2 regions of the Paenibacillus sp. CB74 genome follow, and region 2 is predicted to be linked to the other one. Evidence: riboswitches for the same ligand, from Rfam matches in the RefSeq annotation. Region 2 holds a riboswitch; the other holds the start of a gene.
What was found. Region 2 has a riboswitch for thiamine pyrophosphate ahead of thiC (phosphomethylpyrimidine synthase ThiC). Riboswitches for the same ligand answer to the same signal wherever they lie in the genome.
Positions count from the first base shown of each region.

Region 1: another riboswitch for thiamine pyrophosphate. It lies ahead of ACX9NY_RS21355 (ABC transporter substrate-binding protein); the one in region 2 lies ahead of thiC (phosphomethylpyrimidine synthase ThiC).

Region 1 covers NZ_CM146009.1:4,847,716-4,853,578, reverse strand. The annotation lists gene ACX9NY_RS21365 (ABC transporter permease) at 1-277, opposite strand, end outside; gene ACX9NY_RS21360 (MTH1187 family thiamine-binding protein) at 277-567, opposite strand; gene ACX9NY_RS21355 (ABC transporter substrate-binding protein) at 792-1,832, opposite strand; TPP riboswitch at 2,053-2,165, opposite strand; gene ACX9NY_RS21350 (phospholipase D-like domain-containing protein) at 2,410-3,810, shown strand; gene ACX9NY_RS21345 (DUF2798 domain-containing protein) at 4,020-4,454, shown strand; gene ACX9NY_RS21340 (MFS transporter) at 4,815-5,863, opposite strand, start outside.
Region 2 covers NZ_CM146009.1:4,621,647-4,627,509, forward strand. The annotation lists gene ACX9NY_RS20345 (aspartate/glutamate racemase family protein) at 1-345, shown strand, start outside; gene thiC (phosphomethylpyrimidine synthase ThiC) at 678-2,462, opposite strand; TPP riboswitch at 2,883-2,996, opposite strand; gene ACX9NY_RS20355 (IclR family transcriptional regulator) at 3,145-3,888, opposite strand; gene ACX9NY_RS20360 (alpha/beta hydrolase) at 4,248-5,273, shown strand; gene ACX9NY_RS20365 (Fe-Mn family superoxide dismutase) at 5,432-5,863, shown strand, end outside.

The DNA of each region.
Region 1 (5,863 bases), 230 kb from region 2:
ACAGGGCTGACTTGAGAAAAGGAACCAAATGCAGCACCATTGCAATCAATAATCCAACCGCTGTTCCAGCGGCGAATCCGATCAGCGTTAACTGAATGGTTGCGGAGGCATGCATGCCCAGTCGCTCCGCTTGGGATGCCGCTTCGCGGGCGATATCGGACGGTGCGGGCAGCATCCATTTCTCGATGTGGAACAGGGATACAGCTCCCTGCCATAACGCTATAAAGAGAATAACCGCCACGAAGGGCGGCCATACACTTTTGAAATAGGCATTCATTAGCGGTACTTCTCCGTCAGGGTATCCATGCTGAAGCCAGTAGGGCTATGGGCGATTTTGATCTGGGAGATGATGCTTGGGCTGCCAGCCTCGACGAGTACTTCGTGCATTTTGCGGACAACCTCCAGCAGTTCCTCCAGTTCCCCCTCCATCGTGGTGTCGAGCGGGTTCACCTGATATTTCAGGCCGGATTGCTGAATAACTTCAATGGCGCGATCTACATAAGGATAAGAGTTCTCGCCATTTGGCGTTTTTGGAATAACCTGAATGCTAAGTAATGTGCTTGCCATGAGAGATCACGGCTCCTTTCGTGATATATAAAATGAACTAATGACGGTTACACTTGCCACTTCGATGACAGAATAACCTTCCAATCGCTGTTATCCCCAGATTTTTTTGATTCCCTTTCTCTAAAGGGAAAATCCGGTGATAAAGGCGACCGCTTCGCTTTTTCACGTTATTTCTGTCCTCTCCGTCCTCGTGTAAATATTAAGTTCGTTTTATATGAGATATTTTATTGGGGTAAAAACTCGTTTGTGTATGCCTTGCTCACGTCGACCTGTTCATCCAGCAGTTTTTTGCTAAACATCCAGTCGGTGTAGTTCTGCCACACTTCCTGTTTCTGTTCTCCCCAGCGCGGGGCGTCATCCGTGTACTTCGGACTCAGCCATTTCTGGCTTGCCAGTACCAATTCCTTGTCCAGATCCGGTACGGCCTTGATCAGAATATTCGCTGCGTCTTCGGGATGATCAATTGCGTATTGATACCCTTCGGAAGTTGCCTTCAGGAATGCTTTCACCAGCTCAGGGTCGTTCTGAATCGTCTGCTCGTTCGTTACGAGGACAGGTGTGTAATAATCCAGTGCATCTGAATAATCTTTCACATATAACATGTCGATCGGTTCCCCGCGCAGTTCAGCTTCAATCCCCGTCCAGGCGTAGAAAATCCATGCGAAATCAATATCCCGTTTTACAGCGGTGAAAAAGTCGGCATCACCCATGTTAATGTTTTTCACTTTGGATACGTCGGCGCCTTCGCCTTCCATAATGGATTGCATCACGGCTTCTTCCACTGGGGAACCCCAGCCGCCATAAGTTTTGCCTTCAAAATCTTTCGGTGATTTAATATTCCGATCTGCCGGAGCAGCGAACCCGGATGTATTATGCTGAATAACTGCTGCGATGGAGACGAGTGGAACCCCTTGTGTACGGGCTTGCGTTACACTTTCCTGATAACTTACGCCAAATGGCACTTCATTGGAAGCAACCATCGTATCGGCGCCGCCGGCACCTGGCTGAACAATCTCCACATTCAAGCCTTCGGCCTTATAAAAACCTTGATCTACGGCCGCATACAAGCCGGTATGATTCGTATTTGGTGTCCAGTCGAGCACCACTTTAACATCCTTGAGGGCTGCGTTGTCACCTTCATTGCTGCTCTCCGTATTCGTGCTGCCGTTCTGTTCAGCCGGGGCAGCTTCTTTACCGCCACATGCGGCCACAGTCACCAGTAGTACACATAAGAGCAACAGTCCCATTGTTTTACGCCATTTCATCTGTGATTCTCTCCTTCGGTATGTCCGGCCAGTGGCACGGGTACTCCTTGGCTTCATATCCAAGCTTCTTGCATAAATCGGCAGATTTATACCAGCTATGATCCGGATAACGTCACTTTTTTTAGCTCTCTGGCTATATAAAAGAACATTAAAAAAAGCGCCCCGTAATCCGGGACGCGTGCAGGCGTTAGAGAGGTGGCGTTCAGCCATAGGGCTGTGCCATTTCGATATACTCCGATTCCTACGCTGGCATGATCCAGATCAGGTCTAAGGGTTAGTATCTTGGTGGGATACACTCTCAGCCGGCCAATTCCGACTCCCCTGGGAAACTATGAAGTTACGGGCATTACTAGGTGTAATTATAGGCCAGAGGCCCAGTCGTGTCCAGTCAGGAACTGGATGGGAACGGATTTCCGGTCATCGTCTATTTGCTTCTAAGCCGCTTCGGTGATTAGTTTTTGATCGTTTGGCCTTGAGCCGAGCAGCTTGATTCATTTAAACAACATAATTTAGGTACAAAAGGAGATAGTACTGCTATACCAATAAATACTTTTACATAAAAATGGGGGAGTACTGAATGATCCTTAAAACCATAATCGCAATGATTCTGTGTTATAGTGCCTACGTTTTCTTCACAGCCTACCTTTTATTTTTGGTTCCGTCTCCATCTGCTATTGAAAATACGGATATGCAAAAATCGTTAACAAGAGGAAGTACAACAGATCGCGTAATGCTCCTGGAGGACGGCTTTCAATCGGGTCAGGTGAGAATCCAGACCATTCGAGAGGCAAAAACAAGCATCGACCTGGCCTATTACTCCATTCAAAAAGGAAAAACATCTCAGCTTTTTTTTGCTGCTTTATTCGATGCGGCTGATCGGGGTGTTCAAGTTCGAATCATTTTAGACGGGATTTTTCACAGCATGCGCGGAGAATTGCGTGATATTCCAGATGCCATTGCAGCTCATCCCAATGTCGAATTAAGATATTATGAACCACTCCACCTATTTATGCCATGGACATGGCATAATCGTCTGCATGACAAGATCCTTCTTGTCGACAACACATATGGAATCATTGGCGGCCAAAATATTGGTGATAAATATATGGCATTGCAACCCCCAAAAGACTATGTTTTTGATCGGGATGTCCTTGTTTACAATGCAAACGATAATACGAACAGCACGGTTGTTGAAATGAAACAATATCTAGATCAGTTATGGAACCATCCATTCACCAAACCAGAAAAACATGCAAAACGTCAGCATCATGCAAAAGGGTTAAAAGAGCTGGCTCAGCTGGCTGATTTATATCAAAAAGCCCAGGCTCAGAGTGATCCTTTTGTGAAAGTGTTGCCCAAGGAATGGGTTCGAGGAGCGCTTCATTCCGACCACGTTGCTTTCATTCACAATCCAATTAAAAGGCTGTATAAAGACCCCATCATGTGGAGGACATTTGTTCATTTCGCCAATCAAGCAAAGTCGAAAGTGTACCTTCAGACGCCATATGCCATTCCTACCAAGAAAATGGAGAAAGCCGTACATCTGTCGATGAATCCAAAAGCAGAATGGGTCATGCTGACGAATTCAATCCAGCAGACCCCTAACCCTTTGGCTTTCGCGGGATACTTAAGCTCTAAGGAACGGTTGCTTGATACCAGTCTGGCCGTATATGAATACGAAGGCCCTTATTCCATACACGGCAAATCATTTGTCATGGATGATTACCTCAGCATGGTTGGTTCGTATAATCTTGATCCCAGATCTGCCTTCCTAAATACCGAATCCGCTGTGGTCATTTACGGTTCTGCATTCGCCAACGAACTAACAGAGGCTATGGATATCAAACGTGCACATAGTACACTTGCGGTTAAAGATGAACATCCAGCAGAATCTACGAATCAGAAAGGCTCTATTTTCAAACGAATAGCAATCACAGCGTTATCCAAACTGTCTTTTCTCTGGAAATTTATGTTGTAGAAAAAAAATCGTATTCTCTTGAGCTTAACTTTTTCTCCGGTTTATCAAAAACTTGAAAATCAGATTTGTTCACGGAATGTTCACTTATGTGGTGGGGGTCATCATCTCTATAATTACGAAGGTAAACAGAGAGGATGAGAGAATTGCCAACGAGCAAGAAGGAACAAATTATTTTCGGCTTAATGATGTGTACAGGAATGGTCCTGGTGATGATGACTTTCAATTTGTGGCACACTGGGATACTTGGCAAGTTGTCCCCGCTTGAGATCCTGTTTCAATTCCTATTGTGTTTTGTCATCGCTTTTCTGGTGGAGTCCTTCATTGTTGGCCCTGTAGCGAGAAAAATTGCATTTTCCTTACCTTTTGACAAGTCCAACAAGATCCTTGGTGGGCTGGTCATGTCATTTTTTATGGTGATTGGCATGGTTCTGATCATGTCTTTGTACGGAATGATTTCAGCGTATCTTGCGGACCAATTAAATGGGGTATCCGTACTTGGTACGTACCTGCATACAATCGCTCGTAATTTCAGTCTGGCACTTCCATATCAGTTGATCATTCTAGGGCCGCTCGTACGATATGTATTCGGTAAATTCATCAAGAGCAACGGGCATATAATGCCTACTGTTAACAAAAGTGTGTAATTCCGATGGCCTTAAAGTATTTCCTGGGCAATCTTGTGCAAATGAATAGATCGTAACGAATCGAGAACACTTTATTAAGTCGGTTCTTGGGGAATGAAAAATCTAACGAATCTTAGCGGCGTTAATATGCCAAAAAAATGCAACAAGACCTTGATTTGAAGCTAATTATCTACAATAACTTCTCTAAGGTTCGTTAGATTTCGAACATACAGAAATGGAGCGGAATAGCGTGTGCTGGGTTCGTAAAAAACAGAGTAACGCTACCAAAAATGTCTACCGTCAAGTCATGACAGTAGACATTTCGATTTCTTTAATAGGTAATTCTGATTCTATGGCTCTGGACTGTATCACCCATAGCTGTTAAGTTGCTGGATCGACCACATGTTTGTTCTGCCACTGATACGTGATTACGCTAATGACAAGCAGGCCAACTGCAAAGATAGCAAGCATCCATGCGGATTGATTAACCTCCAGATGATCAAGACTCCATCCCGTGGTCAAAGGCAAAATGGCACCGCCAACCCCACCTGAGGCAATCAAAATGCTGGGTGTGGATTCTTCGGTTCCAGGCAGCAGTTTACTGGCGAAGACTAGGGCAATCGAGAAAATGCCTGACATGGCAAGTCCGAGCAGCAAGATGATGAGAAACGCAGACCAAATTTGGTCTGTAAATGGAAACACCATTAACAAAAGCACAGATGCAAGACAACTGTACAGCACATAGACGCGGTACTGGAATTTCTCTGCGATATATCCCGCGAAGAGTCGTCCTACAGACATGGCAATCCAGAAGCAGGTGACACTAAGCGCTGCTCCGGCTTCCTTCATGTTCATTTTCTCAATCAGGATCGCTGGCATGAAGTTTGCAAGGCTCATCTCAGTGCCAACATAAAGGAAGAAGAACAGGACGAACAGTACCAGAAGAGTCAGGTTGCGTCCACGATAGGTTGGACCGTGTATAGGGGTATCTGCGGAATGCGGTTCACCTGATGCACCGGCAGTGTGAGTGTGTCTCGAAGCATCGGCTGGCTTTCGTCGCTCCAGAACCTTGTCCAGCTCACCGAATGATCCTTTCGCCCAGAAAGCAAAGGTCAGCGCTGCACAGATCGCAACAACGAGAAAGGATAAACGCCAGTATCCGGCAGCAATCAGACCGCTGGCCATGAGCGGCATGACCATCGCTCCGATCCCGAATAACACTTCCAGTCGGCTCATGGCAACAGCCGTATTGTCTTTGATTGCAGCGATGATAATGGTGCCAATGACAGCTTCAACCATTCCGAATCCGAAACCGGCAGCGGGTGCGATGACGTACATCCAGCCCCATGGCGGCAACAGCATGTAGGATAATTCTGCGATACAGAGCAATGCTGTCGCGATTAACAGGCCTCCCCTTTTACCAAAGCGTC
Region 2 (5,863 bases):
CCGGCAACCATTGAAGGAACGATGGCACGGCTGAATCAGGCATTACAGCAAGAGAATGAGAATGAGCATCCCTACATTGCAAATACATATCAGACGGAAGCGGTGTGCATCCCTGGGACATTTGAGTTGATTATGCGTGGAGATCAGCAAGGGTATTTCGAAGCGGTGCGTGAGGGATTACAGCAGATTGCTGAGCAGTATCCGAGTAAAACGGTAGTGGCAGCTCAACTGTCTATGGCTCCCGCTGCTGCACAGGTTACTGCAGACACAGGCATTGCGATCCATAGTCCGTTGGCATTGCTTGCGGCGCATTTGGAGAAGAATTTGGGCATAGCACCGCAATGAACTCACTTACTAACTAACACCACTAATTAAGGAGGTGAACTAATATGCATTTCCTCTATATTGTTGTTCTGTTTATCGTAGGTTTTTCCTGTTCTGCATTTCTATACGGAGGTGCCCCTAAACTTAGTGATGCCCTCCTATTTGTTATCACAGGCATTTTATATAAGCTATGGACCACGAACAGTCGCAAAGCTAGTTTTGAACAACACGGAGAGCGCTCATAGAGTTTAAAATCATATCATTGAATCAAAAAAAGCCGTCCTTCTCTGCAATGACAGAGAAGAACGGCTTTATCACTATTTCAGACTGCCCAGCTTAAGCTGTACCAGCGCCTAGGAGCGTGTCCGATATTCCTCAGCCTTTTCCTGCATGCCCGCTGCTACAGCCTCATTCTCGGACAATCCTTTATCCGCCGCAAAGGCACGAATGTCCTGCGTAATGCGCATGCTACAGAACTTCGGTCCGCACATCGAGCAGAAATGAGCTTCTTTGGCCCCTTCTGCCGGCAGCGTCTCATCATGGTAGGATAAAGCCCGTTCCGGGTCAAGTGACAGGTTAAACTGATCCCGCCAGCGGAACTCGAAGCGTGCCTTGGACAATGCATCATCCCGGCGCTGAGCACGCGGATGACCTTTCGCCAGATCGGCAGCATGAGCTGCGATCTTGTAGGCGATGACTCCTTCCCGTACATCATCCTTGTTAGGCAAGCCCAGATGTTCTTTTGGCGTAACGTAACAGAGCATCGACGTGCCAAACCAGCCGATCATAGCCGCACCAATGGCGGACGTAATGTGATCGTATCCCGGGGCAATATCGGTCGTCAGTGGCCCAAGTGTGTAGAACGGTGCCTCATGGCATATCTCCATCTGCAGGTCCACATTCTCCTTGATCTTGTGCATCGGTACATGCCCCGGGCCTTCGATCATTACCTGCACATCATGCTTCCACGCGATCTGTGTCAGTTCCCCGAGCGTAGCCAGTTCCGCCATCTGAGCTTCGTCATTCGCATCGTAGATGCTGCCCGGACGAAGTCCATCTCCCAGCGAAAACGCCACATCATACCTTTTCATAATCTCGCAGATTTCTTCGAAATGAGTGTACAAAAAATTCTCCTGATGATGCGCAAGGCACCATGCTGCCATAATGGACCCGCCCCGGGATACAATACCTGTCATCCGCTTGGCGGTCATGGGGATATAACGCAGCAGCACACCTGCATGAATCGTAAAGTAGTCCACGCCCTGCTCTGCCTGCTCAATGAGCGTGTCTCGGTACAATTCCCAGGTCAGCGCTTCCGCTTCGCCATTCACCTTCTCCAGTGCCTGATACAGCGGCACCGTACCAATCGGTACAGGTGAATTGCGGATGATCCATTCCCGGGTGGTATGAATGTTTTTACCTGTCGAGAGATCCATCACGGTATCCGATCCCCATCGTACCGCCCAGGTCATCTTCTCAACCTCTTCCTCGATGGAGGAAGATACGGCAGAGTTACCTATATTAGCATTGATCTTCACGTGAAAATGACGACCGATCAACATCGGCTCACTCTCTGGGTGATTGATGTTGGATGGCAGAATCGCCCGTCCACTTGCCAGCTCCTGCCGCACAAATTCCGGTTCCACGCCTTCACGGATAGCGGCATACTCCATTTCTGGTGTAATGACGCCCTGACTTGCGTAGTGCATCTGGGTGACACAGCGCCCAGCCAGAGCACGCAGTGGTTGTCCCCGAAATCCAGGGTATTCCTCTGCCCCGGCTCTCCGCCCTCCGGGCTTTAGTCCGTTATCCTCAGGTTGAACGGCTCTGCCCTCATATGCTTCAACATCACCGCGTTCCATAATCCAATGATTTCGGAGCGCGGGTAATCCCTTCCGAATATCCATCTGGAATTCGGGATCGGTCATGGGGCCGCTCGTATCGTAGACACGCAGCGGTTCGTTATGCTCCACCCCTTGGGGAGTATTCGTGTCATGAAGGGCTATCTCACGCTCCGGTACAGCTATGTCCGGCCGTGAGCCCTGAATGTAGACTTTGCGGCTGCCCGGAAAGGGCTGAACCCGTCCAGCCGCTCCTGTTTCCTTTTCCACCTGCTGACCGTTATGTTCCTGTTCCATCGCTTGTTGTCCCGTTTGATTTCCTGTACTCATGTTTGCTCGTCTCCTCCTCCGTGTTCGTTCACTTGGTTTGGTTGGCATCGTCATCAGCTCGCTTATGCACCTGTCCCAAATCATGCAGAGCGCAGAGAAGAAAGAGCGATCCTACACCAGACCAAGGGGGAGACATTATTCATGTACAGTTAACGACAGAACGGAGGTTACCACAGATCATGGATCTATAATGACTGCTCTCTCTCCAAGCCCACTTTTGCAGGTTATTGAAAAAACAGTCCATGGAATGTGTATTATCTCGCCCGTCCACTGTATATAAAAAAGCCGGCCCCCGAAGGAACCGACTTTAATGTCCATCACCAATAATGCTCCTGGTTGCAGCTCCATAACGGAGTCCTGCAAGAGTCACACATGTGGTGGTTGTGGTCATATCGCCGATTACTTCCCTACGCTGGTATGATCCAGATCAGGTGCAAAGGGTCCGGAATCTCATGCGATTCCGTCTCAGTCCGGACAATTCGGACTCCCCCAGTAACGTTAACAAGTTGCGGCATACATAAGCCGCTGTTCATATTCAATGAAGCTGACCCCGATGGGCCGTCCATTACAGAGTAGCGCAACCGGAACATAAAAACAACCTTTATATTCCAGAACACCAACCCAATTGGAGAAAAACCTTACATCAATATCAGGATAACATGAGCCCCATCTGCGTAGCAGCTTCCTTTAGCACAGGTGCGTATTCGTGCAAAGTCTCCTGCGAAAGTCGGCTGACAGGCCCTGAGACCGAGAGAGCAGCTGCAATATTGCCTCGGCGATCCATAATCGGTACAGATACCGCTGCAGCTCCCGGCTCACGCTCCTCATAACTCGTCGCATATCCGTTATCCCGGATATCTCCCATTTGCGCCAAATACACCGCCGGATCAATAAACACCGGCCATTCCGGCCCGTTCATCAGTTCCTCACGATCCTCATCCGTGGCAAACGCCATCAAGACTTTGCTGGATGCGCCAACAGACAGCGGAAGTCTAACACCAACGGGAGCAACTCGGCGAATCGCCTGATCACTTTGCACCGCCTGAATCCGAATCCGTTCACTGCCATCACGCAGGTACAGACTCACGGTCTCCCCCAATCGATCTCTCAGTCGCTCCATCGCAGGCAGCAACAGAATAGCGGGATCATCACTGCGGGACATATGAGCCGACAGCTCCCAGATTCGGATGCCTAGTCGATACTTCTCTGTTGCTGCATCGCGGATTACGAACCCGCGATCCTCCAGTGTAGCCATCAAGCGGTGCACTGTACTTTTGTGCAGGCCGATCTGGCTGGCAATCTCGGTGAGTCCCAGATCACTGCGTGTGGTAAAACATAATAATATATCCAGCGCCCGTTCCACAGCCCGGACGGTTAACTTGCGATCTTCCATGGCATAATGCCCTCCTCATGTTTCATCACATGAAACTTGGTTACATAAATTATATGAGAAACGGTCTCATCTGTAAACCAAAAAGAGCCAAAATTGAAATAGACCAACGTGTAAAATTTTCCTTTTTATAAGACTTAATCCCCTGTAATTTACACACTAAGGTAATGTTACCCATATATCTTAAGAACTATATAACAATTGCGTAACAAATGCCCTCAATCAATTGACTTTGACTATATTGGAACATACGATAAAGATATATTACATTAAGATATCGCTCTGAAGCAGGCTCTGAAATAAACGCAATTCTCTTTTCATGTCGTTGTTATCTTCAACTGAACTTCAAAGGAGGGGCATTCATGTATCCAACATCCCAGAGCGAAGCCCCGCTGCAAACAAAAGTGTCCGATCTGCCCTCTTCCCTATCACCGAGGCTGATTCGGTTCAAACATATTATCGTAGCGCTGCTGCTCTCCGTTGTATTTTTTCTATTGTTTTGTTTTATTGCACTGCATGGTTACATCGCATGGGTATTATCCAACCCGACTGTAGCGCCTGTCTTCTCCAATCCGGTGCAGGCCAAGAATATGAAGTACGAAGACATCACGTTCCCGGCAGCAGATGGCAGCCGGACAATGCAAGGATGGTATATCCCTGCTGACAATGCCGCAAGCAAAACGATTATTTTCAGTCACGGCTATGGTGCCAATCGTGAAGAAACATGGGTACCCATGTATGACCTGGCACACTATGCCCATCAACTTGGCTTCAATGTGGTCATGTTCGATTATGGCTTCGCCTCACAGGTGAACAAAGCTGTAGCCACAGGTGGCAAGGCTGAGTCACAGCAATTGCTGGGTGCCATCCAGTTCGCCAAGCAGCGCGGTGCGCAGGAACTGGTAGTCTGGGGTTTCTCCATGGGTGCCGGTACGGCGCTTCAAACCGGACTGATTACACAGGAAGTGGATGCGATGATTCTGGACAGTACGTTCCTGCTTGAGCCGGATACGCTGTACCACAACATTCATAACCAGATCGATCTCCCGCGTCAGCCTACACTGGAGATCATGAAACTGTTGTTCCCTGTTCTGAATGGTACCGGATTGCAGCAGATTCCGTACCAGGAAGTGAAAAAGGAAGATTATCCGTTCCCGATTTTCTTCATTCATGGTACGGAAGATGAGAAGGCGCCTTACCCGATTGCAGAACAGCTCGCCGCCAACCAGACCAATCCGTACTCGGATGTATGGATCGTCCAGGATGCACACCATGAGTTGATCTTCCGGGAGCATCCAAAGGAATATCTGCGCCGTGTCTCGACTTTCCTGAGTCATGTAACGAAAACAAGCAGTGACGATGTGCAGAACACGAATAGTGGAGAATAATCAAACTTCAATCATCGAATTTCCCGTTGATTCTTGAGCCCCTCAGGGGCTCTTTTTTTGCACTCATAGGACAACAGCCCGGCGGAATATACTCTTGGGACGCATGAAGCAACGGTCTACATATGCGATGAAATTCAACTGAAGGAGGCCCACCATATATGAACTGGGATGGATATGGTCACCTGCTACCTCTGCGGACCTTGGAAGAAATCCGTTTCTGGAAAGAGCAGGAGAAAGAACATACACTCGTCATTCGTGCACTGGTGCCCGATCTGGAGCCCCCATACGTCAAGCTGCTGGAGGAATGGGAGGCTACCTTTGCGAACAGTGAGCGAGTAGCGAATCAGCTGTTAAAACAACTATTGCCCGCAACCCATCCACCTGCTCCCTACATCGTTCGTTGTATCGATCAACTTGTGTCGGCTGCTCGGCAACAATCGAGAGAGTTCATCAAACAGCTGTATGTTCTTCTGGAGCAAAGTGCTGCGGTGCAAGCTGTTCCGCTTGCCAAAGTACTTATTTTGCATTTGATCCGCGAATCAGAGTATTTTCTAGGCGTATTGGATACGCTTGGCCAACCTGGCATCTTG